4 regions of the Streptomyces sp. NPDC058257 genome follow, and region 4 is predicted to be linked to each of the others. Evidence: riboswitches for the same ligand, from Rfam matches in the RefSeq annotation. Region 4 holds a riboswitch; each other region holds the start of a gene.
The links. A riboswitch is a leader RNA that binds a small molecule or an ion and turns the genes downstream of it on or off. The one in region 4 is predicted to bind thiamine pyrophosphate.
Positions count from the first base shown of each region.

Region 1: another riboswitch for thiamine pyrophosphate. It lies ahead of thiC (phosphomethylpyrimidine synthase ThiC); the one in region 4 lies ahead of thiM (hydroxyethylthiazole kinase).
Region 2: another riboswitch for thiamine pyrophosphate. It lies ahead of thiO (glycine oxidase ThiO); the one in region 4 lies ahead of thiM (hydroxyethylthiazole kinase).
Region 3: another riboswitch for thiamine pyrophosphate. It lies ahead of ACFVXC_RS25175 (thiamine ABC transporter substrate binding subunit); the one in region 4 lies ahead of thiM (hydroxyethylthiazole kinase).

Region 1 covers NZ_JBHVXJ010000002.1:673,965-681,549, forward strand. The annotation lists gene ACFVXC_RS08505 (IclR family transcriptional regulator) at 1-320, shown strand, start outside; gene ACFVXC_RS08510 (SsgA family sporulation/cell division regulator) at 424-861, shown strand; gene ACFVXC_RS08515 (YibE/F family protein) at 969-2,366, opposite strand; TPP riboswitch at 2,438-2,593, shown strand; gene thiC (phosphomethylpyrimidine synthase ThiC) at 2,586-4,367, shown strand; gene ACFVXC_RS08525 (hypothetical protein) at 4,487-5,362, opposite strand; gene ACFVXC_RS08530 (metallophosphoesterase) at 5,544-6,653, opposite strand; gene ACFVXC_RS08535 (LacI family DNA-binding transcriptional regulator) at 6,901-7,585, opposite strand, start outside.
Region 2 covers NZ_JBHVXJ010000012.1:219,543-227,127, forward strand. The annotation lists gene pknB (Stk1 family PASTA domain-containing Ser/Thr kinase) at 1-1,589, opposite strand, end outside; gene ACFVXC_RS27290 (thiazole synthase) at 1,682-2,476, opposite strand; gene thiS (sulfur carrier protein ThiS) at 2,483-2,701, opposite strand; gene thiO (glycine oxidase ThiO) at 2,698-3,888, opposite strand; TPP riboswitch at 3,886-3,999, opposite strand; gene ACFVXC_RS27305 (NAD(P)/FAD-dependent oxidoreductase) at 4,184-5,350, shown strand; gene ACFVXC_RS27310 (Rv2175c family DNA-binding protein) at 5,404-5,769, shown strand; gene thiE (thiamine phosphate synthase) at 5,867-6,517, shown strand; gene metF (methylenetetrahydrofolate reductase [NAD(P)H]) at 6,607-7,527, shown strand; gene ACFVXC_RS27325 (hypothetical protein) at 7,574-7,585, shown strand, end outside.
Region 3 covers NZ_JBHVXJ010000011.1:83,534-91,118, reverse strand. The annotation lists gene ACFVXC_RS25185 (hypothetical protein) at 1-1,358, opposite strand, end outside; gene rlmN (23S rRNA (adenine(2503)-C(2))-methyltransferase RlmN) at 1,938-3,044, shown strand; TPP riboswitch at 3,099-3,215, shown strand; gene ACFVXC_RS25175 (thiamine ABC transporter substrate binding subunit) at 3,343-4,437, shown strand; gene ACFVXC_RS25170 (ABC transporter permease) at 4,413-6,101, shown strand; gene ACFVXC_RS25165 (ABC transporter ATP-binding protein) at 6,131-7,171, shown strand; gene ACFVXC_RS25160 (LOG family protein) at 7,268-7,585, opposite strand, start outside.
Region 4 covers NZ_JBHVXJ010000006.1:282,687-290,271, forward strand. The annotation lists gene tenA (thiaminase II) at 1-353, opposite strand, end outside; gene thiD (bifunctional hydroxymethylpyrimidine kinase/phosphomethylpyrimidine kinase) at 359-1,192, opposite strand; gene thiE (thiamine phosphate synthase) at 1,189-1,827, opposite strand; gene thiM (hydroxyethylthiazole kinase) at 2,060-2,836, opposite strand; TPP riboswitch at 2,884-3,009, opposite strand; gene ACFVXC_RS18015 (response regulator transcription factor) at 3,150-3,896, opposite strand; gene ACFVXC_RS18020 (FtsX-like permease family protein) at 3,926-6,574, opposite strand; gene ACFVXC_RS18025 (ABC transporter ATP-binding protein) at 6,571-7,284, opposite strand; gene ACFVXC_RS18030 (ABC transporter ATP-binding protein) at 7,271-7,585, opposite strand, start outside.

The DNA of each region.
Region 1 (7,585 bases), on a different contig from region 4:
CTCAACTCGACGACGAACGACGGCAGGATCACATCTCCCGATATCCGGTGCAGTCGATCACTCGGTACTCGGTCCGTGACGACCGGAGTTTCCTGCGCCGACTGGACGGAATGGGCCGGATGAAGCCGGTGATCGAGCGGCAGGAGTACGCGCTGGGAACGGTCTGCGCCGCGATTCCGATCACTGCGGGTAACACTGCGGCGACGATGGCGATTTCTGTTCCCGCCTATCAAGCGGATCGGCTGCTGCCTGCGGCTGAGCGGTTGCAGCACGAGATCGGCAGGCTCCTGGGGACACTTGCTTTCTCTATCAGCATCTGAAAACTCACTCCTTGTGATCTGATGTGTACGTTAAGCAAGATGCCATGAGTGTCAGGGAGTTGGTTCCTGGCCAGTCGAGCTTTAGCGACGGGGTAGGCGGGCGATGCGAGAGTCGGTCCAGGCAGAGGTCATGATGAGCTTCCTCGTTTCCGAGGAGCTGTCGTTTCGCATCCCGGTGGAGCTGCGTTACGAGACCGGCGATCCCTACGCCGTCCGGCTGACCTTCCACCTTCCCGGTGACGCCCCAGTGACCTGGGCCTTCGGGCGTGAGTTGCTGGTCGACGGGGTGGGTGAGGCGTGCGGCGAAGGTGATGTGCACATCGAGCCCACCGATTCCGAGCTGCTCGACGAGGTGCTCATCAGGCTTCAGGTCGGTGCGGACCAGGCGCTGTTCCGGGTGGGTATCCCGCCGCTGCTCGCCTTCCTGGACCGCACGGACAAGCTGGTGCCACTGGGGCAGGAGCGGGCACTCGCCGACTTCGAGACCCACCTGGACGAAGCGCTGGACCGGATCCTCGCCGAGGAGCAGAGCGCGGGCTGACCTCGCGAACCGATGAGCGAATCCGCACGGCATTTTGGTGCATTTCTTGGCATCGGCGGTGCAGAGTAACGGCGGCGCAGGATATCGGCGGCTCAAGGCATCGCGGCTCAGGCCTTGCGGCGTCGGCCCTTTCCGCCGCGAGGCTGCTTGGCGGCCGGGGTGGCCCCGCTTCCCGGTCGGCCCGCGGTGCCCGGGTGCGCCGTGCTCCCCGCCCCGCCCGCGGGGGTCGACCGGTCGGCCGAGACCACCAGGGCCGCGAGCGCGGTCGTCACCGGCACCGAGGCGACCAGGCCGATCGAACCGACCAGGGTGCGCACGATCTCCTCGGCCACCAGTTCGCTGTTGGCCACTGTGCCCACGCTGCTCTGCGCGATCGAGAAGAGCAGCAGCAGGGGCAGCGCGGCGCCCGCGTAGGCCAGTACCAGGGTGTTGACGACCGAGGCGATGTGATCGCGGCCGATGCGGATGGCCGCGCCGTACAGACCGCGCCAGCCCATCGTGGGGTTGGCCTGGTGCAGTTCCCAGACCGCGGACGTCTGCGTCACCGTCACATCGTCGAGCACGCCGAGCGAGCCGATGATGACGCCGGCCAGGAGCAGACCGCTCATGTCGATGGACGGGTACAGGCCATGGATCAGGCCGGTGTTGTCGTCCGTGTTGCCGCTCAGCGACGCCCAGCCGATGAAGAGCGAGCCGAGGAGCCCGATGAGGAGCAGAGAGATCAGCGTGCCGAGGACCGCCACCGAGGTACGCGCCGTGAGGCCGTGGCACAGATAGAGCGCGATCAGCATGATGGCGCTGGCCCCGATCACCGCCACGACCAGCGGATTCGAGCCCTGCAGGATCGCGGGCAGGATGAAGAACGTCAGGACCAGGAAGCTCAACGCCAGTGCGACGAGGGCCATGAGGCCGCGCAACCGTCCCACCACGACGACGGCGAGCGCGAAGATCCCGGCGAGCAGCGCCATGGGGAACTTCCGGTTCACATCGGTGACCGAGTACTGCAGCGCCTCGGGGGCCGTGGGCTCATAGGCGACCACCACCTTCTGGTCCTGGCGCAACTGCCGCGGTGAGTCCGGCTGGACGATCTCGGTGAAGGTGCGGCCCCTGTCCTTGCCGCTGGTCACCTCGATCGTCGCCTTCTTGCAGACGCCCTTCGCGCGGGACTCAGCGGACTGCCCCTCGGCGGTGGAGGTGTCGCCGTTGGGCGGGGTCTGCGAGGCGTTCACGTCCTTGCAGGGCAGCTCCTGAAGCTTCGCGACCTCGCCCGACTGGGTCTGACGGTCGAAGCCGACTCCGGTGCGCTCATGGGACGGCGCGCCACCGGGCCAGAACACCGCCAGCCCCACGACGACCGCCGTGGCGAAAGGAATCAGCACGGCGGCGATGACCTTGCGCAGATGCTTGGAGACGGGCGCGGCAGGACCGTGGCTGTGGGAGTGCCCATGCGGGTCCGGCGGCACGTTCGGGGCGGGCGGCTGGGACGGCGGCTCTGTGGTGGTCACTGCCCGATCATCGCAAGAACGGAGGAGGCCCTCTGTTCAGCGCGCCCGACAGGGCGCTAGCGTGGAGCCACCTTTGCAATCGCGGGAGCTCGGAGCACCGGGCTGAGAGGGCGCTGACCTCCGTACGAAGCGGCACGAAAAGTGCACGAGCCGTACGGGATTCGCTGCGTCGACCGCCGAACCTGTTACCGGGTAATGCCGGCGTAGGGAGTAGGTCTCATGACCACATCGGACGCACGCACGCCTGCCTCGACGCAGAACCAGAGCGACGAGGCCGGGAAGTCCATCGGCTGGCACAAGGCGTATGTCGAGGGCTCACGCCCAGACCTGCGGGTGCCGGTCCGCCAGGTGCACCTCACCAACGGCAAGGCCGTGACCCTGTACGACACTTCGGGGCCGTACACCGACGAGTCCATCGACACCGACGTCCGCAGGGGCCTCGCGCCGCTGCGCGAGAACTGGATCATCGCTCGCGGCGACACCGCGGAGTACACGGGCCGCCCGCCACGCCCCGAGGACGACGGCATCAAGCACACCTCGCCGCGCGGCGGCCTGAAGAACCTCGACGCGGTCTTCCCCGGCCGCCCCCGCCAGCCGCGCCGGGGCCGCGAAGGACAGGCGGTGACGCAGCTCGCGTACGCCCGCCGGGGCGAGATCACGCCCGAGATGGAGTTCATCGGGATCCGCGAGAACCTCGACCCCGAGGTCGTGCGCGCGGAGGTCGCCGCGGGCCGCGCGGTCATCCCCGCCAACGTCAACCACCCGGAGATCGAGCCGATGATCATCGGCAAGAAGTTCCTGGTGAAGGTCAACGCCAACATCGGCAACTCCGCGGTCACCTCCTCCATCGAGGAGGAGGTGGACAAGATGACCTGGGCGACCAAGTGGGGCGCCGACACGGTCATGGACCTGTCCACCGGGCGCAACATCCACACCACCCGCGAGTGGGTCCTGCGCAACTCCCCCGTCCCCATCGGCACCGTGCCGCTCTACCAGGCCCTGGAGAAGGTCGATGGCCAGGCCGAGGCGCTGACCTGGGAGATCTACAAGGACACGGTCATCGAGCAGGCCGAACAGGGCGTGGACTACATGACGGTGCACGCGGGCGTGCGCCTTCCGTACGTCCCGCTGACCGCCAATCGCAAGACCGGCATCGTCTCGCGCGGCGGCTCGATCATGGCGGCCTGGTGTCTCGCGCACCACAAGGAGAGCTTTCTCTACGAGAACTTCGAGGAGCTCTGCGAGATCCTCGCGTCGTACGACGTGACGTACTCGCTCGGCGACGGTCTGCGCCCCGGCTCGATCGCGGACGCCAACGACGAGGCGCAGTTCGCCGAGTTGCGCACGCTCGGGGAACTCAACACGATCGCCAAGCGTCATAGCGTACAGACCATGATCGAGGGCCCGGGCCACGTCCCGATGCACAAGATCAAGGAGAACATCGACCTTCAGCAGGAGATCTGCGAGGAGGCGCCGTTCTACACGCTCGGCCCGCTGACCACCGACATCGCACCCGCGTACGACCACATCACCTCCGGCATCGGCGCCGCGATGATCGGCTGGTGGGGCACGGCGATGCTCTGCTACGTCACGCCCAAGGAGCACCTGGGCCTGCCCAACCGCGACGACGTGAAGACCGGCGTGATCACCTACAAGATCGCGGCCCACGCGGCGGACCTCGCCAAGGGGCACCCGGGCGCACAGGACTGGGACGACGCTCTCTCGGACGCGCGTTTCGAGTTCCGCTGGGAGGACCAGTTCAACCTGGCCCTCGACCCCGTCACGGCACGGGAGTTCCACGACGAGACGCTGCCCGCGGAGCCCGCGAAGACGGCGCACTTCTGCTCGATGTGCGGGCCGAAGTTCTGCAGCATGAAGATCTCGCACGACATCCGGCGTGAGCACGGCGGCACGCGGGATGAGATCGAGGAGGGCATGGAGCAGAAGTCCAAGGAGTTCGCGGCAGCCGGAAACCGCGTGTATCTGCCGATCGCCGACTGAGCAGCGGTGCTGCGGTACAGCGGTGCTGCGGTGCTGCGGTGCTGCGGTGCTGCGGTGCTGCCGTACACGCCGTGCTTCGGGCGGGCGGAGATCGCGTCCGCCCGAAGCAGCGTTATGCACTACTCCGGCTTGTGATCCGGCCCGCCGAAGTCCGGGCTTGAGTAGTCCGGGCTCGAGAAGCTCGGGCGGGATCCCGTCGTCTGACCGCCGCTCGGGCTGCTGAACCCCGGCCTGTGATAGCCGAGGTGGGGCATGCGGCCGCCCGGGTCCGTCGCCGGTGTACGAGCCGCGTGCGCCGTCCCCGGATCCGCCAGGGCCTCCCGCAGGAACGGCAGGAGGCCGTGCTCCAGGAGTGCCTCGCCCCAGGCTTCCCTGGCACGGGCCACCTCCTCGTTCTGTTCGCCGTACGAACCGGCCTGGAGCGAGGTGGAGCCGTTGCGCAGGGCCGTCAGGAGCAGGCCGACAGCAGCGACCAGGATGCCCCCGGCGGTGAGCGCGCCGAACAGCCATCCCGCGGTGAGCAGGGTGTCCGCGAAGGCGGGCTCGGGGTTGAGCATCTTCAGGATGTAGCCGACGAGCAGGAAGATCGCGGCGGCCGCCCCGGCGAGGACCGGCGCGAGTACCGCGACGACGGCGATGGCCCCAGCCCCTGAAGCCTGGGCGGTGACCTCCCCCATCGTGGTGGCGAGACCGAGGCCGCCGGAGCCGGCTTCCGCCGGACCCTCGGGGCCCCGCTCACGGATCGGTGGTGCGGCAGATCCGCTTTCGCGCAGTTCTTCGCGGACCTTCACATAGTGCGTGTACTCGGTCGTGGCAGCGGCAGTTATCAGCGCGGTGGCGTTCAGCGCCATAGTGCGCAGTTGTTCGGGATTGAGCCGCTGGCCCACTGCGGCGAGATCAGGACGGTTCGGTGCGGTGCGCAGCGCCTCATTGAGGATTCGCTCGTACTCGGGGCGGTCCTCATTGAGCAGTTGTGGAGCGCTGTTCATGTGCATCCCCCGATGCTCCGTAGGGCTTGGGGCTCGCATGGCTACGAGCCGTCGGGCAGAAACGGAGGGGAGCCTGCTACGGATAAGCCGATGGTAGAGCCGTGACGGCACGCGGTGACAGGGGGTTTCCAGAAATTGACCCGTCGGCCCACGTGATCGTGTAGGGGTGCACCTGCCCGGTGAACGCTCAGTTATCCAAGGGCAGTTGGCAGACCAGCAGTTTTCCGGCCATGGTCACTCCGCCGTCCATGGCGATGGCCAGTCCGCCTGCGTAGATGTGCGGCCCCTCGATGACGGGTCCGCCGCCGTCCGAGTCGTCTTCGGAGCCGACATCGCCGAGCAGATACGGGATGGGGCTGTGGCCATGGACGACGCGGTGGCCGCCGTACATGTCGAGGAGCTCACGTACGGCGGAGGGGCCCGACTCGTCGCGGAAGGCGAAGCGCTTGGTGAACTTCCTGAAGAGGTCCCAGCACTCGTCCGCGTCGTTGCGTGTGAGGGTTTCGCGGACCGTGTCGTTCACGGCTTCGATCGAGTCGCCGTAATCCAGATAGACGGTCGTGTCGGAGTGCATCAGGAGATGCCCGTCCTCCGACTCGATCGCGTCGAGGCGGGCCATCCACTGCAGATGGTGGTCCTCCAGGCGCTCCATGTCGGTCTTCTGGCCGCCGTTCAGGAGCCAGGCGGCCTGGAAGGTGGCCGTGCCCGCGCCCGAGTTGACCGGGGTGTCGCCGAAGCGCTTCGCGCCGAGCAGGAGCAGCTCGTGGTTGCCCATCAGGGCCTTGCAGTAGCCGCCCGCGGCGGCCGCCTGAGCGGACAGGCGCATCACGAGGTCGATGACGCCGATGCCGTCCGGCCCGCGGTCGGTGAAGTCGCCGAGGAACCACAGGCGCGCGTTGCCCGCGGCCCAGTCGCCGTCGGCGTCGATGAGGCCCTGCTCGTGGAGGGCCGCGAGCAGCTCGTCCAGATAGCCGTGCACATCGCCCACGACGAACAGCGGACCGTGTTCGTCGGTCGGCGCCTGCGGAGGCTCGGGCATGGCCTGCACCTCCACTTGCACGGTGTCGCCGCGATTGATGACCGGCAGGTCGCGCTGGGTGGGGGTATAGCCCTCGTCCGGCGCTCCGGTGACCTCCACCGGGGCGCCCGGAACCACCGCACCCGCCGGACCGCTGGCCGGACCGCCCTGGACCGGCCCGGCCTCATGGACGTACGCCGGAACGCGGAAGTCGCGCAACGTCGCCGTCCGCACATCGGGTCCCTGACCGGCCCCCTGAGTCATCGACCCCTCCACCACCATTGCGCCGCATCTGCACCGAGATCGGACTGCCTGGTCGCAGCGGCCCGCGGTGTCGTCCGCCCATCATAGGAATGCGGCTCGCGCTGTGTGGTGCACCAGGGGTGGTGAATCAGTGCTGAACCCCAGTTCACCGAGGTTTTCTCCCGAATTGGGTAGGGGTTTCCCCCCAGTCCACGACCGGGCAGTGCCGGGCAGTGCCGGGCAGTGCCCGGTTGACGGGGGTTCTCCCCGCGGAGCGGCCCGCTCAACCCGGTTCGGGTGAGCGGGGTGGGCTGACCGTCGTACGCGGTGGACGTCGCTCGGACGAGGTGCGCACGATCAGCTCCGTCGGTATCACCTGCTCGACGGGCCGGCCCGAATCCAGGCCTTCGATGGCGTCGATGAGCAACTGGACGACGGCTGTGCCGATGCGCCGCGGTTTGAGGGAGAGCGTGGTGATGGGCGGTTCGGTGGTGGCGTAGACGGTGGACTCGCTGCAGCAGACGAGCAGCAGGTCGTCCGGGACGCGCAGGCCGTACCGGCGTGCGGCCGCGAGGAGGTCGGTGCCGTTCGGGTCGAAGAGGCCGTAGACGGCGTCGGGACGGTCGGGTCTGGCGAGCAGCCGGTCGGCCGCGACCGCGCCGGCACACGGGTCGTGGGCCGGGTAGGACTCGTAGACCGGGTCCTGGCCGACGCGCTCGCACCAGCGTAGATAGGCGGTCGTGGACAGATGGGTGTACGTGTCCGTGGTGGTCCCGGTGAGAAGCCCGATACGGCGGGCTCCGGCCGCCGCGAGGTGTTCGAGGATCTCCAGGACCGCCGCTTCGTGGTCGTTGTCGACCCAGGCGGTGACCGGCAGCGAGCTGGCAGGACGGCCGTCGGACACGACGGGAAGGCCTTGGCGCACGAGTTCGCTGACGACGGGATCGTGGTCGGACGGATCGACGACG
Region 2 (7,585 bases), on a different contig from region 4:
CTGACGACCATCGCGATGGCGGAGCCCGCCTTGCGCTTGCTGCCCGAATCCGGGTCCGTGCTGATCACGGAGCCCTTGCGGACGTCGTCGCTGAAGGCCTTGGTCGTCATCCCGGGAGCCAGTCCGGCGTCCTTGAGCTTGCTCCTCGCCTCGTCCAGGGCAGTGCCCTTGAGGCTGGGGACCTTCACGATCTCGGGACCCATCGAGACGGTCAGCGTCACCCGGCCGTTGTCACGGATGCGCTCGCCCGCCTTGGGGTCGGTCGCCATGACCGTGCCGCGCTTGTCGGTGTCGCTGTAGGCGCGCTTGACGTCCTTCACGTCGAGCCCGGCCTCGTCGAGGCGCTTCTTGGCCGCGGGTTCGGTCTTCGCCAGGAGCGGCGGGACCTTCGTGAACTGGCCGGAATTGATGTACCAGACGCCCGCGCCGAGACCCAGGGCGAGAAGGACGGCGGCGACGATCGCGAGGACCCCGCGGCGCGGGCTGGCGCGCCGCCTGCGATCGGGGGCCGCCGGTGGAGCGGGGGGCGGCGTCGCCAGGATGCTCGTGCGGTTGAGCTGGTCCTGTGGGTCCCGCTGGTCCTGGACGCCGTCCATGGGGAGCGGAAGCTGCACGGGCCGCACCGAGCGCGGGAGCACGTTGGTGCGGTCGTCGCTGTTGTCGCGCGGTTCGTGCTCCGCCGTGCGCGCCTGCGGCGGCACCGCGTCGAGCTGATCCAGGGAGAGCGCGGCCCGCGCCTGCCTGGCCTGCCCGAGGAGCGCCACCGCGTCGTGCGGGCGGACCTCGGGGTTGCGGGCGGTGGCGGAGGCCACCAGCTCGTCGAGCTCGACGGCCAGGCCCGGAACGACCGCCGACGGGGGCGGCACGTCCTCGTGGAGGTGTTGGTAGAGAACCTGGGCGGGCGACTCACCGGAGTGCGGCTTGGCGCCGGTCAGCATTTCGTAGAGCACGACCCCGCACGCGTACACGTCCACACGCGTGTCGGCCGTGCCGTGCTCTATCTGCTCGGGGGCGAGATAGGAGACCGTCCCCAGGATCGTGCCCGTCGTGTTCGTGACGGTGTCCACCGCGCGCACGAGTCCGAAGTCAGCGACCTTGACCCGGCCGTCATCCCCTATGAGGACGTTCTCCGGCTTCATGTCGCGGTGCACGAACCCGGCGCGGTGGGCCGCGCCGAGCGCGGCGAGGACCGGCTCCAGGATGTCGAGGGCCGCGCGCGGCTGCAGGGCGCCGCGCTCGCGGAGCACGTCGCGCAGGGTGCATCCCGCGATGTACTCCATGGCCAGATAGACGTACGCGCCGTCGGCGCCCTGGTCGTACACCCCCACCACGTTCGGGTGGGAGAGCCGGGCGATCGACTTGGCCTCGCGGATGAAGCGGTCGACGAACGAGACGTCGGCGGCCAGCGTCGGGTGCATCACCTTGAGCGCGAGCACGCGGTCGAGGCGGGTGTCCACGGCCCGGTAGACCGTGGCCATCCCGCCGACCGCGATCCGCCCGTCCACGCGATAGCGGCCGTCGAGCACCTGCCCGACCATGGGGTCTCCCCGGCCGAAGGCTGGGGAAGGGTCCTGAAGGGTCGTGTCCACGAAGGGAGTCTACGAGCCACCGCTGACACCCTTGCCCGCCCGGGCATGCTCGGGCCTCGACTGCAGCCGACCTGTAACAGGCGGGCGGTCCCTCAGAACGCGGGCCGCTCCGGATCGAGCCGGGCCATCCCCTGCGCGGGCGACGACGCCTCGGCGAAGTGCCGACGTGGAATCCGCCCGGCCCGGTACGCGAGCCGCCCCGCCTCGACCCCGTGCCGCATGCCCTCGGCCATCAGGACCGGCTCCTGAGCGCGTGTAACGGCGGAGGCGAGCATCACACCCGCGCACCCCAGCTCCATCGCGAGCGCCGCGTCGGACGCCGTTCCCGCCCCCGCGTCCAGAATCACCGGCACGCCCGCGCGCTCGACGATGAGCTGGAAGTTGTGCGGGTTGCGGATGCCGAGCCCGGAGCCGATGGGCGAGCCGAGAGGCATGATCGCCGCGCAGCCCACGTCCTCCAGCTTCCGGGCGAGGACCGGGTCGTCGTTCGTGTACGGAAGGACCGTGAAGCCGTCGTCGACCAGGGTCTCCGCGGCGTCGATGAGCTCGATCGGGTCGGGGAGCAGCGTGCGCTCGTCCGCGATGACCTCCAGCTTGACCAGGTCGGTGCCGAGCGCCTCCCGCGCGAGCCGGGCGGTCAGGACGGCCTCGCCCGCGGTGAAGCAGCCCGCCGTGTTCGGCAGGACACGGATGCCGAGCCGGTCGAGGACGGAGAGCACCGAGCCCTGCACACCGGGGTCGAGGCGGCGCATCGCGACCGTCGTCAGCTCCGTTCCGGAGGCGACGAGGGAGCGTTCGAGGATGTCCAGGCTCGGCGCACCGCCCGTACCCATGATCAGGCGTGAGGAAAGAGTGAGCCCGCCGATGACGAAGGGGTCGTCTGCCATGCCGGTTCAGCCTCCTTGGACGGCGGTGAGGACCTCGACGCGGTCCCCGTCGGTGAGGGGGGTGGTGGACCACCGCGCGCGCGGGACGACGGTTTCGTTGAGCGCGGCGGCGATCCCGGACGGAGCTCTGGTGAGCGTGGCGACGAGCGCTTCGAGCGTGGTGCCCGCGGCCACGTCGCGTGCTTCTCCGTTGACGGATACGGCTGTAACGGCTGAGAGAGTCATGCGGGCTGCTCCATGAAGCGCTGCGTGAGGGAGGCGCCGACGAAGCGCAGCGGGGTGAACCCCCGCGCCTCGTCGGGCAGTTCACCGGTGGTCAGGGCGTGCGCGAGGACCTCGCCGGTGACGGGGGTCAGAAGCACGCCGTTGCGGTAGTGCCCTGTGGCCAGCTGGAGGCCGGGGAGCGCGGTCGGGCCGAGCAGCGGCGCGTTGTCGGGCGAGCCGGGGCGCAGGCCCGCGCGGGTCTCGGTCAGCGGCAGTTCCGTGATGCCAGGTACGAGCTCGTGGGCGTCCCGGAGCAGCTCGTACACGCCGCCCGCGGTGACCGTCGTGTCCCAGCCGAGCTCCTCGCTGGTAGCGCCGACGACGAGCTCGCCGTTCTCGCGCGGCACCAGGTAGACGTGGCTGCCGCGCACGACGGCGCGCACGGTACGGCTCAGGAACGGCGCGTACCGCTCCGGCACCGTGAGCCGCAGGACCTGCCCCTTCACGGGACGCACGGGCGGCAGCACGCCCTCCGGGACACCTGCGAGCCGCCCGCTGAGGCTGCCCGCGGCGAGCACGGTCTGCCCGGCCTCCAGGGCGGTGCCGTCGGCGAGGACGACACCGGTGGCCCGGTCGCCTGCGACCGTGAGGCGCTCCGCCCACGCACGGTGGAAGATCACGCCCGCCCGCTCGCAGGCCACGAGCAGTGCCGCGGCGAGCCTGCGCGGGTCGATCTGATGGTCGCCGTCGACGCGAAGGCCGCCGCGGACCCCCGGTGCGAGCATCGGTTCGAGGCGGCGGCACTCCCGCCCGCTCAGCCACTCCGACGTGAGCCCCGACCGCTCCTGGAGTGCGTGCAGCTCACGCAGGTGGGCGCGGTCGTCGGAGTCGAGGGCGACGGCGAGCGTGCCGCACGCGCGGTAGCCGACATCGCGGCCGCTCGCCTCCGCCAACTCCGCCGCGAACTCCGGATAGCGCCGCGCGGAGGCCAGATTCAGCCCGAGCAGCGTCTGCTCGCCGTAGTGCAGCTCGGTGACGGCGGCCAGCATGCCCGCGGCGACCTGCGCCGCGCCGCCGCCCGGTTCGGGGTCCACGACCGCGGTGGACAGGCCGCGCTGCGCCGCCCGCCAGGCCGTGACCAGGCCGATGATGCCGCCCCCGATGACGACGACATCGGTCGTCTCGTGGGGTGATGTATGTGGATGCATGGGCGTCCAGCCCCTCCCTTCGCCGGCATGACCCGGATCAGGTTCGTACGGTCGGAGGCCGTCCCAGCCTCCCTCTCAGCCCGGTACGTCCGGGCTCCCGCGAGTGCTCTGCATCCGCCACCCTAGTCCCTGGTCTCCGTGGGCAGTAGGGGAGCTGTCCGGGTATGCGCCGTGACGGTGTGTCATAGATCTCCTCGTAGCGCTCTGCGGGGTGCGTCACCCGCCGCCCTAGAGTGATCGGGTGAGCGAGCGCCAGAGGCAGGACAAGCGGCACGTCGTCATCGTGGGCGCGGGGATGGCCGGGGTGCAGACCGCCGTCGCCCTGCGCGAGCAGGGGTTCGCCGGTGCGGTCACCCTGATCGGCGCGGAACCCCACCGGCCGTACGACAGGCCGCCGCTGTCCAAGGCCGTGCTGCTCGGCAAGGCGGAGGGCTCCGCCTTCGACATCGACTTCGAGGCGCTCGGCATCGAGCTGAGCCTGGGCCACGAGGTCACGGGCGTGCGCCCGGCGGACCGCGAACTGGACACCGCGTCGGGCCCGGCGCCCTACGACACCCTGGTCATCGCCACCGGCGCCGAGCCGATCCTGCTGCCCGGCACTGCCCAAGTCCCCGGAGTCCACCTGCTGCGCACCCTCGACGACGCCGAGCGGCTGCGGCCCGTGCTCGCCGAACAGCACCGTGTCGTGGTCATCGGCGCGGGCTGGATCGGCGCCGAGTTCGCGACCGCGGCGCGCGACGCGGGCTGCTCCGTCACCGTCGTCGAAGCCGCCGAGCGACCGCTCGCCGGGGCCCTGCCCGCGGCTGTCGCGGCGCCGATGACGTCCTGGTACGCCGACTCCGGGGCCGAACTGCGCACCCACGCGCGCGTGGACCGCGTCGAGCCCGGCAGCGTCCTCCTCGCCGACGGCACCCGGCTGCCCGCGGACGCGGTCGTCGTCGGCATCGGCGCGCGCCCCGCCACCGGCTGGCTCGCGGACTCCGGCATCACCCTGGGCGCCCACCGGGAGATCGTCGCCGACGATCACCTGCGGACGTCGGAACCCGATGTGTACGCGGTCGGCGACTGCTCCTCCTTCCCTTCGGGAAGGTATGGCGAGCGGCTTCTCGTCCACCACTGGGACAACGCCCTCCAGGGCCCGCGCACGGTGGCCGCGAACATCATCGGCGAGACCCCTTCGGCGTACGACCCCGTCCCGTACTTCTGGTCCGAGCAGTTCGGCCGCTTCGTCCAGTTCGCGGGGCACCACGCGTCGGCCGACGAGCTGGTGTGGCGCGGTGACCCGTCGGGTGCGGCCTGGACCGTGTGCTGGCTCCGTCGGGGCGCCCTGGTGGCCGTCCTCGCGGTGGGCCGCCCGCGGGACCTCGCGCAGGGCCGCAAGCTGATCGAGGCGGCTGCCCGGCTCTCCCCGGAGCTGGCGTCGGACCCCGCGGTACCGCTGAAGAAGGCAGTGCTGCCGTAGCCGGGTGCCCCGCCGCCCGGCCGCTGTCGGTGGCCGGAGATACGCTTGTCCCCGTGACCGAGATTGACGCAAAGACTGATGCTCTCGTCCCCGAGTGGCTGCACCTCCCCGACATCGCAGAAATGCTCGACGTCGAGGTGACGCGTGTGCGCCAGCTGGTCAAGGAGGGCCAGCTGATCGCCGTACGCCGTGGTGAGAACCGCGCGCTCGCGGTGCCTGCCGCCTTCATCGACGGCGACAAGATCGTCAAGGGCCTCACCGGCACCTTGACGCTCCTGCGGGACGACGGCTTCTCCGACGAAGAGATGCTGGAGTGGCTCTTCACTCCCGACCCGACCCTGCCCGGCACCCCCGCGCAGGCCCTGAGTGAGAATCGCGGCACGGAGGTGAAGCGTCGCGCCCAGGCGCTCGCCGTCTGACCGACCGACACGGAAAACCGTCGCGTACGGGCCGCGTGTCCCCCGGAGACCCGGGGCACGCGGCCCGTAGGCCACCGACGACCGGGGGGACCTCTTCATGGCCACCAAGCCTGCCCGCGAGCAGCTCGCCGACGCCCGCCTCTACCTCTGCGTGGACGCCCGCAAGCGCCAGGGCGACCTCCCGGAGTTCCTCGACGCCGTCCTCGGCGGCGGTGTCGACATCGTGCAGCTGCGGGACAAGGGCATGGAGGCGGCCGAGGAGCTCGAACACCTCCAGGTCTTCGCCGACGCCGCCCGCCGGCACGGCAAGCTCCTCGCGGTGAACGACCGCGCGGACGTCGCGCACGCCATCGGCGCCGACGTCCTGCACCTGGGCCAGGGCGACCTGCCCGTGCCCGCGGCCCGCCGCGTTCTGGGCGACGACGTTCTCATCGGCCGTTCCACGCACGCCGACGCCGAGGCCGCCGCGGCGGCGACCCAGGACGGCGTGGACTACTTCTGCACGGGACCCTGCTGGCCGACCCCGACCAAGCCCGGCCGGCACGCCCCCGGCCTCGACCTGGTCCGGTACACGGCCTCACTCGGCACGGACCGCCCGTGGTTCGCCATCGGCGGTATCGACGCGGGCAACCTGGACGAGGTGCTCGAAGCGGGCGCCCGCCGTGTCGTCGTCGTGCGGGCCATCACCGAGGCGGACGATCCGGCCGCCGCCGCGGCCGACTTCGCCAAGCGGTTGCGTTCGGCCTGATCGTCGATCTTCAGCCATCCTTCGGGTCGGCTGTCCGCAGGTTGGACGGAGATTGGCCGGTAGCGGCACCCCGTCGCTAACCTGCCCGTATGGCCCTAGGCACTGCTTCCACCAGATCTGATCGCGCACGCACCGTGCGTGACATGCTCGCGACCGGCGAGACGACGTACTCGTTCGAGTTCTCGGCGCCGAAGACCGAGAAGGGCGAGCGGAACCTGTGGAACGCGCTGCGCCGGGTCGAGGCGGTGGCTCCCAGCTTCGTCTCCGTGACGTACGGAGCGGGCGGCTCGACGCGTGCGGGCACGGTCAGGGAGACGCAGCAGATCGTCGCCGACTCGACGCTCACGCCGGTCGCGCACCTGACCGCCGTCGACCACTCCGTGGCCGAGCTGCGCAACATCATCGGGCAGTACGCGGACGCCGGCATCAGGAACATGCTCGCGGTCCGCGGCGACCCGCCCGGCGACCCGCTCGCCGACTGGGTCAAGCACCCCGAGGGCCTCACGTACACCGCCGAACTGGTGCGGCTGATCAAGGAGTCGGGCGACTTCTGCGTGGGCGTCGCGGCCTTCCCCGCGATGCATCCGCGCTCGGCCGACTGGGACACCGACGTCCGGCACTTCGTCGACAAGTGCCGTGCGGGCGCCGACTACGCGATCACACAGATGTTCTTCTACCCGGAGGAGTATCTGCGCCTGCGCGACCGGGTCGAGGCCGCGGGCTGCTCGACGCCGATCATCCCGGAGATCATGCCGGTGACGAACGTGCGCATGCTGGAGCGGCTGCCTCAGCTCAGCAACGCTTCCTTCCCGCCGGAGCTCAAAGAGCGCATCCTCACAGCCAAAGATGATCCGGCGGCTGTACGCTCCATTGGCATCGAGTTCGCGACGGAGTTCTGCGCGCGGTTGCTGGCCGAGGGTGTCCCGGGACTGCACTTCATCACGCTCAACAACTCCACGGCGACTCTGGAAATCTACGAGAATCTGGGCCTGCATCACCCGCAGGTCTGACCGGCCGTACCCCTAGGGGGCGGCGGCCGCGGGGAGAGGGGCGTACATGGGCTGGACG
Region 3 (7,585 bases), on a different contig from region 4:
TGCGGTATCCTCACGTCGAATCCGTGATTTTCTAGCGCATCGGCGATATGCCCAACATTAGTGCAAATGATCACAATGAGGCGACCGTGCAATAGGTCAAAAATTGCCTTCTTTGGGATCGAGTAAAGGAAGTAGGGAAGGTACTGCTGTGGGCCCCGCGACTCCAATTCCGGCACTGAGGCAATCTCGAGTGAGTTCCGTGAGTCGACTTTAGATTTAGCCAGACCTGACGATGTTAGATCTACGAGGAATTGGGGGTTCTGGATTGCCTCTACCTCGATCTCGCTGCTGTCATAATATGCCACGTAGAGGAATGCTTTGTCCACACTCTCGCTGGCATAGCCATCACGACGCGCGTTCCGGATCACCCGTCTGAGAGTCTTCCAATGGGAGGTGGGAGCGGAGTCGACTATAGTTGTTATGGTCTTTTGACCATCAACAGTCTGAACGGTTCCATCTTTTGCTTCCTGGCGTGAAAGTGCCTTTGCCATACGCTTCGTCTGCCGGGAGATCCTGCGGTCCTCACGGCTTGCCGATGCCGAGAATAGGGCTGGACCCTCACCTAGATTCGTCTCTGCGGACTCTTCGTTAATCTCGGTCGAAAAATCTATTTTGGGGTCATCTTCGGAGGACAGAAAAGTGACTGATACGTCATAGTGCGAAGAGTTTTCACCCTCGCCCTTGCCTAGGTAGCGCGTCTTCATTTCTACTGTGCGGAGTGTCCGCTTTCCCTGTTCGGATCGTACGAAGGTGACGTCTCCAATCCTCAGGCAATCCGTAACATCGTGGATTACAGGGAATCCCCATCCTTCTCCCGCTAGGTAGGATGAGATTCCGATCAGTCCACGACTTCCGTGGTCCTCTTTGCCGATAGGTACGGGGTCGTTTTCACCCAGGGGTCGGATGGCTTTAGAGTCCACTCCCAGGGATAGCCAGGCGAAGGCGTCTCCGAGTCTCCGCGAACTCCACCTGGCGTACTGAAGGCTTTTGAGCTTCGTGGCCTTATCCTTGGAGCGGCGGATTCGTTCCTTTTCTATGCCAATTGACTGCTGGATATCGCGCTGCAGTTTCAGCAAGTCAATCTGAAAGTCCCACAATGTGCCAGCGTTGTATTCAGCGCCGATTAGAAACCTCGCAAGGCATTCAACTCTGTGCAGATAACCTTTGGTTTCATTGTCGGTCTTTTGCTCGTGCGCAGGGGCAGTGGACCTAGGGGGCATAGCTACATTCTGCCGCGAAACCTCCTTCGGTACATCCGACTTAACCCAACTTGTGTGGGTGCCTCCCCCATGCTCGGTAACCAACTCTCGGACGCACCGAAGGGTGCGCTCTTGCTGCTCCGTGAGGCGCTCGCTCATGACGCGTGCCTCTCTGTACGCGCGGAGACGAGGTGGCGCAGCTCCACGCGGGTCGCTGGGGCCCTGCCTGCTTCGGTGGACCAGAACGAGTGCCACATCAGGCGAGTGGAGAGCGGCTGTAGAACGCGGCGCAACCTCGAGGGGTGGGCCGGTTGGGGATCGGCGAGCGCCTCGTATGTGCGGGTCCAGGCGGTCTAGAGCTGGATCAGGTCGTTAGGGAAGAGGGTTGGCGCCATGACGAAGATTAGGCCGCGTGTTCGAATGTCTGCGCTAGTGAGTTGTGCGCTTGATCGCTGCCGCGAGGTGCCATCTAGCGAGTGCCCCCTGACCTGCGTTGAGGCGCTTACGTCGCGGCGTGCAGCATTGCGGGCCCAGCTCTCGACGCACGTCTGAGGGCCGTGGCGGCACGAGGTTCGGACAGGGCGCATGGCTTTCTTCTCGCAGGTCAGCCCGGAAACCGCCGGGCCGTCTGTGGGCCGTCAAAGGGCGGCCCACACCCACCAGTGACGACCAACAACGACCACCACCCATAGCCGGTGACCTGGCCGGGCCCCCTCCGTCTGCGACACTGGAAGAACCATGCCTGTACCCGGAGAACTCACCTTCGTCGCGCCCCGCGGAGCCAAGAAGCCGCCGCGGCATCTCGCCGACCTCACGCCCGCCGAGCGCAAGGAAGCCGTCGCAGCCGTCGGCGAGAAACCGTTTCGCGCCAAGCAGCTCTCGCAGCACTACTTCGCGCGGTACGCGCACGACCCGGAGCAGTGGACCGACATCCCCGCCGGTTCGCGCCAGAAGCTGCAAGAGGCGTTGCTTCCCGAGCTGATGTCCGTGGTCCGGCACATCAGCTGTGACGACGACACCACCCGCAAGACGCTGTGGCGCCTCTTCGACGGGACGCTCGTCGAGTCCGTGCTCATGCGCTATCCGGACCGCGTGACGATGTGCATCTCGTCGCAGGCCGGATGCGGGATGAACTGTCCGTTCTGTGCGACGGGGCAGGCCGGCCTCGACCGGAATCTGTCGACCGCCGAGATCGTGCACCAGATCGTCGACGGGATGCGGGCGCTGCGGGACGGGGAGATTCCCGGCGGGCCCGCCCGGCTCTCCAACATCGTGTTCATGGGGATGGGCGAGCCGCTCGCCAACTACAACCGCGTGACCGGTGCCATTCGTAGGCTCACGGATCCCGAGCCCGACGGCGTCGGCCTCTCGCAGCGTGGGATCACCGTGTCGACGGTCGGCCTGGTGCCCGCCATCCACCGGTTCGCCGACGAGGGCTTCAAGTGCCGCCTCGCCATCTCGCTGCACGCGCCCGACGACGAGCTGCGCGACACCCTCGTCCCCGTCAACACGCGGTGGAACGTGCGCGAGGTGCTGGAGTCCGGGTGGGAGTACGCCGCCAAGTCGGGGCGCCGCCTGTCCATCGAGTACGCGCTGATCCGCGACATCAACGACCAGGCCTGGCGTGGTGACCGTCTCGGGCGGCTGCTCAAGAACAAGCCCGTCCACGTGAACCTGATCCCGCTGAACCCGACGCCGGGTTCGAAGTGGACCGCGTCGCGGCCGGAGGACGAGAAGGCCTTCGTGGACGCCATCGCCGCTCATGGAGTGCCCGTCACGGTGCGTGACACCCGGGGCCAGGAGATCGACGGGGCCTGCGGTCAGCTCGCCGCGTCCGAGCGCTAGCCTGCCGCGCGTTAGTCTGGCCGGAACACAACTTCATAGCCGGAACACATCTTCATATTCCGACAGGGGAGCGCCACAGCGCTGAGAGTGCGGCACCAAGAACAGGTTGGCCGCAGACCCTCTGAACCTTGCCCGGGTCATTCCGGGTAGGAAGTTCGGACATCACTCAAGCTGTTGCGCCCTGCCCGCAGCCTCTTCAAGGCTGTGGGCAGGGCCGCGTCTCTTCCTGGTCACTCCAGGAGGAATCAATTCAGTGAGCACCACCAACGTGAGCACCACCAACGTGAGCACCACCAAAGTGAGCTCCACCAAGAAGGTCACGGTCACCGCTGTCGCGGTCGGCCTCTCGCTCGTCGCGCTCTCCGCGTGCGGCAGCTCGTCCGGCAGCGGCGACGAGGCCGCCGATTCCAAGAGCGTCACGCTGGTCAGCCACGACTCCTTCAATGTCTCCAAGGACGTACTGAAGGCGTTCGAGAAGAGCTCCGGCTACAAGGTCAACGTCCTCAAGGACGGCGACGCGGGTGCCGCCGTGAACAAGGCGATTCTCTCGAAGGACAACCCGCAAGGGGACGTCTTCTTCGGCGTCGACAACACCCTGCTCTCGCGCGCCCTCGACAATGACCTCTTCCAGTCCTACGAGGCCAAGGGGTCGGGGCAGGTCGCCTCGCAGTTCCGTGTCGATCAGGGCAAGCATCGCGTCACGCCCGTCGACAGCGGTGACATCTGCGTCAACTACGACAAGAAGTACTTCGCCGACAAGAAGCTCGCGCCGCCGAAGTCCTTCGCCGACCTGGCCAAGCCCGCGTACAAGAACCTGCTCGTGACCGAGAACGCCGCGACCTCGTCTCCCGGTCTCGGTTTCCTGCTGGGGACGGCCGCCGAGTACGGCGACGGGGAACACGGCTGGGAAAGCTACTGGAAGAAGCTCAAGGCCAACGGCGTCAAGGTCGTCGACGGCTGGGAGCAGGCCTACAACGAGGAGTTCTCCGGGTCCGCCGGGGGCAAGAAGGCGAAGGGCGACCGGCCGCTCGTCGTCTCGTACGCCTCGTCGCCGCCCGTCGAGGTGCTCTACGCGAAGCCGCAGCCCAAGCAGGCGCCGACCGGCGTCGCGACCGGCACCTGCTTCCGGCAGGTCGAGTACGCGGGCCTGCTCAGCAACGCCAAGAACGAGAAGGGCGGCAAGGCGCTGCTCGACTTCCTGATCAGTGACAAGTTCCAGGGCGACATGCCGTTGAACATGTTCGTGAATCCGGTGCGGAAGAACGCCGAGCTGCCCGAGCTGTTCGTCAAACACGGGGTCAAGGTCGACGATCCGGAGACCATGGACCCGAAGAAGATCGCCGACAACCGCGAGCAGTGGGTCAAGTCGTGGACCTCGCTCGTACTGAAGTAAAGAGCCCGGCCCGCAAGAGGGCCGGACGCGGGGGCGCGGCTCGGCTCGGTCTGATGGCCGTGCCCGTCGCGTTCTTCGCGCTCTTCTTCGCCTATCCGGTCGCCGCGATCGTCGCGCGTGGCCTGAAGGTCGGCGGGGAGTGGCAGTTCGGACGGATCGTCGAGGTCATCGGGCAGTCCGACGTGCGGCACGTGCTGTGGTTCACCACCTGGCAGGCGCTCGCGTCGACCGCGCTCACGCTGCTCATCGCGCTCCCCGGCGCGTACGTCTTCGCGCGCTTCGAGTTCAGGGGCAAGCAGGTTCTGCGGGCGATCGTCACCGTGCCGTTCGTGCTGCCGACGGTCGTCGTCGGGACCGCGTTCCTCGCGCTGCTCGGCCGGGGCGGTCTGCTCGACGAGATGTGGGGCGTGCGGCTCGACACGACCGTGTGGGCCATTCTGCTCGCGCACGTCTTCTTCAATTACGCCGTCGTCGTACGGACCGTGGGCGGTCTCTGGTCGCAGCTCGACCCGCGTCAGGAGGAGGCCGCGCGGATGCTCGGCGCCTCGCGGTGGATGGCGTGGCGGACGGTGACGCTCCCCGCGCTCGGGCCCGCGGTCGCCGCGGCGTCCCTCATGGTCTTCCTGTTCACGTTCACCTCCTTCGGCGTCGTGCAGATCCTCGGCGGACCCGCGTACTCGACCCTCGAAGTCGAGATCTACCGGCAGACCGCCCAGCTCCTCGACCTGTCGACGGCCGCCGTCCTGACGATCGTGCAGTTCGCGGCGGTCGGCCTGATCCTCGCCGTGCACGCGTGGACGGTGCGCAGGCGGGAGACCGCGCTGAAGCTGGTCGACGCCTCCACGGTCGCGCGGCGGCCACGCGGCCCAGGGCAGTGGACGCTGCTCGCCGGGGTCATGGTCACGATCGCCGTGCTGGTACTGCTGCCGCTCGGCGTGCTGATCGAGCGGTCGCTGAGCGGCCCCGACGGCTACGGCTTCACCTACTACAAGGAGCTGACATCGGCGGAGGGCGGGGCCTTCCTCGTACCGCCGATCGAGGCCGTCTGGAATTCGCTCCAGTACGCGCTCGCCGCCACCGCCATCGCCCTGGTGATCGGCGGGCTCGCGGCGGCGGCGCTCACCCGGAAGGCCGGTCGGCTGGTGCGCGGTTTCGACGCGCTCCTGATGCTGCCGCTCGGGGTCTCCGCGGTGACGGTGGGCTTCGGGTTCCTGATCACGCTGGACAAGCCGCCGCTCGACCTGCGCTCCACGTGGATCCTGGTGCCGCTCGCGCAGGCTCTGGTGGGCGTGCCCTTCGTCGTACGCACCATGCTTCCCGTCCTGCGCGCGGTGGACGGACGTCTGCGCGAGGCGGCGGCCGTCCTCGGGGCGTCGCCGCTGCGGGCGTGGCGGGAGGTCGACCTGCCGATGGTGCGAAGGGCGCTGCTCATCGCCGCCGGGTTCGCCTTCGCGGTGTCCCTGGGGGAGTTCGGCGCGACCGTGTTCATCGCCCGGCCGGACAACCCGACGCTTCCGGTCGCCGTGGCGCGGCTCCTCGGGCGGGCCGGTGAGCTCAACTACGGGCAGGCCATGGCGCTTTCGACGATCTTGATGGTGGTGTGCGCGGTGTCGCTTCTGCTGCTCGAACGGCTCCGTACCGACCGCACGACCGGGGAGTTCTGATGGGTGTGGGCGTGAGCAAGGGTGTGGGCATGGGGCTGTTGACGTTGGCCGATGCGACCGTGCGGTTCGGGGAGCGTGCCGTGCTCGACCGTGTCGGGCTCGCGGTCGACGAGCACGAGATCGTGTGCGTCCTCGGGCCCAGCGGCAGCGGCAAGTCGACCCTGCTGCGTGCGGTCGCCGGGCTCCAGGAGCTCGACGGCGGGAAGATCCTGCTGGATGGGAAGGACCAGCGTGGGGTGCCCGCGCACAAACGTGGGGTCGGCCTGATGTTCCAGGATCATCAGCTGTTCCCGCAGCGCGACGTCGCGGGCAACGTCGCCTTCGGGCTGCGGATGCACGGGGTGTCTAAGGGGGAACAGGCCGATCGGGTGGCCGAGTTGCTCGAACTCGTGGGCCTTCCGGGGGCGCAGCGGCGGGCCGTCGCCTCGCTCTCCGGCGGCGAGCAGCAGCGGGTCGCTCTCGCGCGGGCGCTCGCGCCGAGGCCGCGCCTGCTGATGCTCGATGAGCCGCTCGGACAGCTCGACCGGTCGCTGCGGGAGCGGCTCGTTGTCGAACTCCGTGAACTGTTCGACGAGTTGGGTACGACGGTGCTTGCGGTCACGCACGACCAGGGCGAGGCGTTCGCGCTCGCGGACCGGGTCGTGGTGATGCGGGAGGGGCGGATCGCCCAGTCGGGTACGCCCCTTGAGGTCTGGCGGCATCCGGCGGACGAGTTCGTCGCGCGGTTCCTCGGCTTCGACAACATCGTCGACGCGACGGTGGCCGGGGAGGCGGCCGACACCGTCTGGGGAAAGGTTCCGGTGCCGCAGGACGTGGGGGACGGGTCGTGCCGGGGGGACGGGCCGTGCCGACTCCTTGTACGTCCGGCGGGGGTACGGCTCGTGCCCGCCGACGAGGGGCTGCCGTGCGCGGTGACGGCGCGTACCTTCCGGGGCACCCATGTCGCCGTACATCTGGAGCCTCGGTCGGGGCCGCGCCTTGAAGCGGCCTGTGCGCTTCGGGACGCGCCCGGAGTGGGGGAGACGGTGGGGGTCGCGTTCGATGTGGGGGATGTCGTGGTGCTGGGCTGAGTTCGTCCTCGAACGCCGGACGGGCTGAGACGCCCGCCGGGGATGGGCCGAAAAGCCCGCCGGGGACGGGCCGAAAAGCCCGCCCGGCGGGCGGGACTATCCGCCGGACTGGATTGATGCCAGTGCCGCCGGAGCCTCCTCCACCCTGTCCACCAAGGCGATCCTCGACTCCATTGAGCGGCCTCGTGCCAGTGCCTGTAGCAGCGGCCAGGCAGGGAGGTGTTCCGTCCAGTGCGCGCGGTCCACCAGGACCATCGGGGCCGGCTCGCCACGCGACTCGTAGTAGTTCGGCGTCGCCGCGTCGAAGACTTCCTGGACGGTGCCCGCCGCGCCGGGGAGGAACACTATGCCCGCGTTCGAGCGCGCGAGCAGGCCGTCCTCGCGGGTGGCGTTGGCGAAGTACTTGGCCAGGTG
Region 4 (7,585 bases):
TGGGTGTGAGCCACGGAGAGCAGATAGGAGGTGTATCCGGTGCCGGTGGGGGAGGGCGTCCAGGCGTCGACGTCGACGACGTTGCTCTCGTGCAGGGAGCTCTCGACGACAACGGCGTCGTGGGCGGACTTCGCGAAGAACGCGATGTCCTGCGGCCGGTCCGCCTTCGCGGCGGCGCCGGCCAGCGCGCGGGCGTAGCCGCGCAGGTAGTGGGCGTCCTGGGCCAGGTAGTAGACGAACTTCTCCCGGTCCAGGGTGCCGTCGCCGAGGCCGGTGACGAACGGCAGCTTGTCGATGGCCGCACGTATCTCGGCCGTGGCCGTCCACAGCTCGTCGCAGAATGTCGTGGTCATGGGGCTCAGCTCCAGTACTCGTGGAAGTGGTGGACGGGTCCGTGGCCGCGGCCGATATGCAGGGTGTCGGCCGCGCGCAGGGCCCCGGTCAGGTACTCCTTCGCGGCGCGGACAGCGGTGTGCCAGTCGTCGTGCTGCGGGCGGAGGGCGGCGATCGCGGCGGAGAGGGTGCAGCCGGTGCCATGGGTGTTGCGCGTGTTCACGCGAGGCGCGGACAGCTCGGTGACGCCCGCGGCACAGGCGTCTGTGGCGTGAGTAGCGTCGACGAGGATGTCCACGGATTCTGCGTCGTGTGTGTGGTGGCCGCCCTTGAGGAGGACGCGCCTGGCGCCGGTTTCGAGGAGTGCGCGGGCCTGCTCGATGGCTTCTGCGCGGTTCTCTGCGGCGGCGGTGCCGAGGAGGTCACCGGCCTCGGGGAGGTTGGGGGTGATGAGGTCGGCGAGAGGCAGGAGACGGTCGCGCAACACCGTCACCGCATCGGCCTCGAGAAGGCGGTGGCCGCTGGTCGAGACCATGACGGGGTCGAGGACGACGCACCGGGGGCGGTGCCGCTCCAGGGCGTCCGCGACGGCTGCGGCGATGGCGGCATCGGCCAGCATTCCGATCTTGACGGCGTCCACCGGGACGTCGGCGAACAGAGTGTCGAGCTGCTCGGTGACGAACGCCGGGGGGACGGCATGGATGCCGGTGACGCCCTGGGTGTTCTGTGCGGTCAGAGCGGTCAGAACCGCTGTTCCGTAGGCGCCGTTGGCGGAGAACGCCTTCAAGTCGGCCTGGATCCCGGCGCCGCCGGAGGGGTCGCTGGCGGCGATGCTGAGGGCGATGGGCGGGCTGGTCACGCGGGGATCTCCTGTCGCAGAGTGCGAACGAGGGAACGGGCCGCGGTCTCGGGGTCGGGCTGTCCGCAGACCGCGCTGACGACAGCGATCCCGGCCGCGCCACTTCCCATGACCGCGGCGGCCTCGGTCACGCCGATCCCGCCGATGGCCACGCAGGGCAGCGGGCTCTCCCGGACGATCCGGGCCAGGCCGCGCACACCGAGCGGGGCGTCCGCGTCTGGCTTGGTGGACTGCGGGAACACCGGACCGACACCGAGGTGGTCGACGGTGTCCGGCACGTGCGCCAGCTGCTCGGGGCGGCTGACGGACAGGCCGACGTACGCATGGGGACCGAGCTGGCGCCGGGCGGTCGCGGGGGAGACGTCCCGCTGCCCGAGGTGGACGCCGTCCGCGTCCAACCAGACCGCCACGTCCAGGCGGTCGTTGACGATCAAGGGGACGCCGGTGTCCGCGAGTTCGGCCTGGATCGCCCGGCCGAGCGAGAACAGCGTGCGGGCGTCCGCGTCCGGATCTCGCAACTGGACGGCGGTGACGCCGCCCTTGACGGCCGCTGCAACGGTGGCGGCGACACCGCGGTGGCCGCAGAGCCTGGTGTCGGTCACGAGATACAGGGACAGATCGAGAGGAGGTCGCATGGGTTGCTCCTTGGGGGTCTCCCGGCCGGGGAAAGCCGTGGGAAACGCATCGGGAGGTACGGGCAAAGTCAGGCCCTGAAGTGCGGGGACCTTGAGTTGGTCACAGGGGCGAGAGCGGGGGACAGGACAGCCGGACTCGGTGTTGGGGGCGCCGCCCCAGGGCGGGCGGGGGCCTGTGCAGCGGGTGGCGTCCGGGCCACCGCTCACGCAGGACCCCGCGGTACGCGCATGCTCAGCGCAGGTTGAGAGCCTCGGCGAGACGCTCAGGGCTGAGCTCGTACAGCGCGTCGATCAGGGCGACCGCGAACGTGCCGGGCCCCGCGGAGCAGGTGGCGGCGTCCTCCGCGGCCACGGTGAGCAGGCCGGTCGCGGCAGTGGCGGCAAGCAGCGCGTCGCCGGTGACGGCTGTGCAGGCGGCCACCAGGGCGCCGAGTGAGCAGCCCGTTCCCGTCACCAGAGCCAGCAGCGGGTGCCCGTTGGCCAGGCGCACCACTCTCGTCCCGTCCGTGAGAACGTCCTGCGGACCGCTCACCGCGACCGCGCAGCCGTAGCGCCGGGCCAGCGCGTCGGCCGCGGCCAGCGCCGCCTCGGGGGCGTCAGTGCTGTCCACGCCGTGCCCGCCCGTGCCGCCGTCCAGTGCCAGGATCTCGGAAGCATTACCGCGAACGACCGCTGGGGGTGCGCTCTCAAGGAGTTCGCGGGCGAGCTCGGTGCGCCAGGGCAGCGGGCCGACCGCCACCGGGTCGAGCACCCACGGCCGCCCGGCCCCGGCCGCTTCTGTGACCGCGACGCGCATCGCCGCCGCCGTCACGGAGGTCACCGTTCCCAGGTTGACCAGGACACCCCCGGCCGCCCGGGCCAGCGTTCCGGCCTCCTCCGCGCTGTGCACCATCGCGGGGGCAGCCCCCGCCGCGAGCAGCACGTTCGCGGTGAACTGCGACACCACGACGTTGGTCAGGCAGTGCACAAGGGGTGCGGAGGTCCGCAGGGACGCGATCACATCCGCCACGGCATCACGGGAAACAGCAGTGCCGTGCTGGGCAGGTACGGAGGCAGTATCCATCGTCAACACCCTTCCTACGCCGGCATTACCCGGTCCAGGTTCATGCGGTCGGCGGAAAGGGGAGCAAGTCCCGTCCGCCCTCTCAGCCCGGCTACTCCCGAGCTCCCGCGGTGGTCGCTACGCAATGTACCTCCTTCAGGAACGGGAGTTCGCACTCGGGTACCTCACGAAACGACACGGATCTGTCGGGGCGGCCTGACCATCGCCCGGATGGCTCTCTGGGCGACTCCGGGCGATGGCCAGACCGCCGCTGCTGGACTCAGGCGGGAGGCGCGGCGTGGGGCTCAAGGCGGTAGCCGTGTCCGCGCAGGGTGGAGATTCGCGGTAGCGCCGCGGGGAGCGGGGACGCACCGGCCGCGTCGGAGAGGCGGCGGCGCAAGGCGGCCATCGTGACGTCGAGGGTCTTGGTGGAGCCGAACCAGTTCTCGTCCCAGACCTCGGCCATCAGCACCTCGCGGGACACTGCCTCTCCCATGTGCCGGGCGAGCATGGCGAGCAGCTCGAACTCCTTGGGCCTGAGCGGGACTTCTCGGTCGTGGAGGATGCACCGGCGCGCGGTGACGTCGACGATCAGGTCGCCGAGCGAGATCGGCTCCTGTGCCGGGGAGGCGATCGTACGGCGGCGCAGGTGGGCGCGGAGCCGGGCCAGCAGAACCGTCAGGCTGAAGGGTTTGACGAGGTAGTCGTCGGCTCCGGCATCGAGTCCGGCGATGACGTCGATGTCGTCCGTACGGGCGGTGAGGATGATGATCAGCAGGTCGGGGCAGCGGGCTCGCAGAGTGCGGGCGATGTCGAGGCCGTCCATGTCGGGCAGGCCGAGGTCCAGGAGCAGCACGTCGTACAGGGTCTGCGCGGACTCGGTGAAGGCGGCAGCGCCGGTCCGGCTCCACGTCGGGGTGTATCCGTTGCTGCGCAGCCCCGTTTCGAGATGGCGGCCGATGGTGTCGTCGTCCTCGACGACGAGGACGCTATAGCGGCTGCGGTCCGGTGTGGCGGGCGTTCGCATGCTGGGCAGCGTAGAGCCGGGCGGGGCGTTCACAGATCCCGGAGTTCCTCGACGGCGGGTCGAGCGGCGCGTCGCACTCCGTTCAGCGCGGCGGCCAGTACGGCCGCGGTCGCGGCGAACACGGTGAGAGCCAGATAGGCGCCCGGGACGGCGAGGGCGGCGGGCGGCGGGTCGAATACGCCCGTCAGAACCTTGACGAGCATCTCGGAGAGGGCCCAGCCGATGAGCGTGCCACCGGCCAGGCCGCCCGCGGTCAGCAGGATCGCCTCGGTCAGGACCATCCCGCGCAACTGCCGTCGTGTCGCGCCGAGCACGGTGGCGATGGCGAACGTGCGGCGGCGTTCGGCGAGGCCGAGCGCGAGGACAAGGCCACCGGCTCCGGCGGCCAGGAGCACCGCGAAGGCCAGCTCGATACGGGTGAGGCCCGCCAGGTCGATGGAGGTCAGGCTGGTGCCGACGGTGCCGCGGGTCTGCGTGAGGTCGGTGACAGTGGCACTGGTGCCGAGCTGCGCCCGCAGGCGCGCGGCGATCTGCTTCTGGTGGGCGCCGCCGGTGTCCACCAGGAACGAGCCGACCGCGTCACTGCCGGTGGCCCGGGCCACGTAGGAGGAGTTGGCGACGAAGAAGCTGTCCTTCGGCGCGGTCGGGAACTCCTTGGCGACGCCCACGTAGTGGAAGGGCACCGTGCGCAGCGCCTTCGTGCGAGCGTCCTGGATGCGCAGGTTGACCCTGTCACCGGGAGAGAGCTGGAAGTCGGTGACGGTCTCCGCGCTGACCAGCAGTGCGTCGGGCTGCTTCGCGAGCTTGCGCATGAGGGTGCCCGCGCTGCCTCCGGAGAAGTAGGCGTCCTGAAGGGAGGTGGCCGAGGCGACCGTGTCAGGGCGTACGCCGTAGAGGTCCTGGAGGTCGGAGCCGACGTAGGCGAACCGGTGCTGGAGCGGCTCGACATGACGTACGCCGGAGACCTTGAGGGAGGCGGCCGCGCTGGGTGGCGTCTGTGCTCCGGGCGGTTCGGTGACGGTGACGTCGGCGCCGTTGGTGAGCCGCGCGTCGACTTCGGCCTGCTGCTTGTACGTCGCGTTGAAGGTGGCCGTGGAGATCGCGAAGGACACCGCGAGCGCCAGCAGTACCACCGAGCGGGCCAGCGGCCGCCTGCGCCGGGAGAGAACCGCGGCCGTCGTCCCTGCCAGGTTCTTGGCGAGCGGGCGCGAGAGCCGGGCCAGCACGGCTCGGCCGTGGGTGAGCGCGAGGAGGGTGAGCCGCCACAGCAGCAGCGCGGCGCCTGCCCACAGCAGGGCCGGGCCCAGGAAGGCCCAGTACGACACGGAGATGCTGGGCACGCCCTCCGGGGCGAGGACGAGCGCGTACTGGTTGCCGGACGAGGCGCGGAAGACGAGCCAGGAGCCGATCAGCAGGGCGAAGTCCACGCCGTAGCGCATCCACCACACCGAGCCCGTACGGGCCTCGGCCCTGCGTGTGTCGGCGACCGTCACGCCGCGCAGGTCGCGCAGCGCGGGGACGAGCACGGCGCCCGCGGCCACGGCGGCACCGAGCACGAAGGCAAGGGCGTACCAGAGGAGCCAGGAGCCCGCGCTCGTCCCGAACGAGGCCGATCCGAAGGCGAGTCGGCCCGTCAGCGCGGCGATGCCGAGTCCGGCGACGCCGCCGCCGGCCCCCACCAGCGCGGCTTCCAGGCCGGACAGCGCCGCGATGCGGCCGGGCCGCAGTCCGCGCAGCCGCAGCAACGCCTGCTCCTGACGGCGCCGTTCACCACCGGCTGCGGCGACCGCTGCGGTCAGTGCGGCGGCCAGTAGTGCGCCGGGAACACCGAGGAAGAGGAAGAGGATCTGTGCGTAGAGGGCGTCCTGGCGGGCGGAGTCGAGGGCGGCGCCCAGGTTGTTCCCGACGATCGCCGCGCCCGAGGCGCGGGCCTCCAGGTTGTGGGCGGCGCGGGTCACGGTGTTGAAGGCGGAGGCCGGGTCGGAGGGCAGCTTGGCGTCGCGTACGGCATGTATTTGCGTGGTGACGCCTGCGGCGGGCGCATGGGCGGTCAGCGAGGCGAAGTCGGCGGAGGGGAGCAGGATGACGTTGTCGGGCGGCGCGGTGGGCTGTGACTGGGCTGGGGCGCCGGCCTTCTGGAACAGCGAGTCCGCCTGCGGGAGGTCGACGACGCCGGCCACGCGGACCTGGCGTACAGCCGTTCCGGGGAGCCGGATGTCGACGGTGTCGCCGGGGGCGACATGCAGGTTGGAGGCGGCCTGCTGGGCCAGCAGTACGCCGCTGGTACCACCGGTGAGAGGGCGGATCTCGCCGGGGAACAGCTTTTGGTAGCCGTCGGGGAGGCCGAGCACCATGCCGGGGCCGGTGGTCTGCGTGCTGCCCTGGACCTGGGCCGTGAACGCGGAGCTGCGGGCGAAGCCGACCGGGACGGCGTCGTGGATGCCGGGGGCCTTGCGCACCAGGGGCAGCACCGCCTGCGGGTCGGCGCCGGGCTGCACCTCGACCTGCCAGTCCACGGCGACGGAGTGCACGGCGCGCTGCGTCATGGTCGCCTTGGACGCGGTGAGGAACGAACCGAGTGCGGCGACGAGGGCGACGGCCAGGGCGATGCCGGCCAGGGCGGCAAGGAGCCGTCCGGTGCGGTAGCGGGCGAGGCCGCGGGCCCATGCGGTGTTCATGACGTCTCCTGTGGTTCGGCCACGGTGAGCAGCCGGCCGTCGCGCATGGCCAGTCGGGTGGTGAGCAGCGCGGCGACGGCCGGGTCGTGGGTGGTGACGACGAGGGCCGCACCTGTCCGGTCGGCCGCGGTCAGCAGGGCGTCCAGGACGTGCCCGCCGGTGGCGTGGTCGAGCCGGCCGGTCGGTTCGTCGGCGAGGATCAGCCGGGGGGCCTGGGCCAGGACGCGGGCGGCGGCGACCCGCTGTGCCTGCCCGCCTGAGATCTCCTCAGGCAGCCGCTGGGCCAGGTCGGCGGCGTCCACCAAGGCGAGGGCCTCGGCGGCCGACCGCTGTGCCTCGGCGGCCGGCACTCCGGCCAGGACCAGCGGCAGCGCGGTGTTCTCGACCACGTCGAGGGCGGGGATCAGGCTGTCGCCCTGGAAGACGATCCCGATGCCGCCCGGGCCGTCCAGGGCGGGCCAGGTGACGCTGCCGCTGGTGGGCTGTTCGAGTCCGGCCAGCAGATGCAGCAGGGACGACTTGCCCGACCCGGAAGGGCCGACGATGGCGAGCCGGTCCGCGGGCCGGACCCGCAGGTTCGCCCCGTGCACCGCCACCACGGCGGTCGCGCCCCGGCCGAAGGTCAGGGCAGCGTCCCGGCAGTCGACGAGCGACTCGTCCGCAGACGTCATGGGCTCGTCGACCGGCATCGCGTGATCACGGGGTGCCATCGTGGGCCTCCTGCTGTTGCGTGCCGGTGTGGAACGTGGACGTCTCGTGGGCCCTGCCGTCGTCCAGAGCGATCACACGGTCGGCGATCCGGACGGCTTCGGCGCTGTGCGTGACGATCAGCACCGCACAGCCCCGGGCGGCACGGTCGCGCAACATTCGCAGGATCAGGTGCTCCGTCCCGCCGTCGAGTTCGCCGGTCGGTTCGTCCGCCAGCAGGACAGCCGGGGAGTTGGCCAGCGCGACGGCCAGCCCGGCGCGCGCCAGCTCGCCGCCGGACAACTGCCGGGGCAGCGCGTGCGT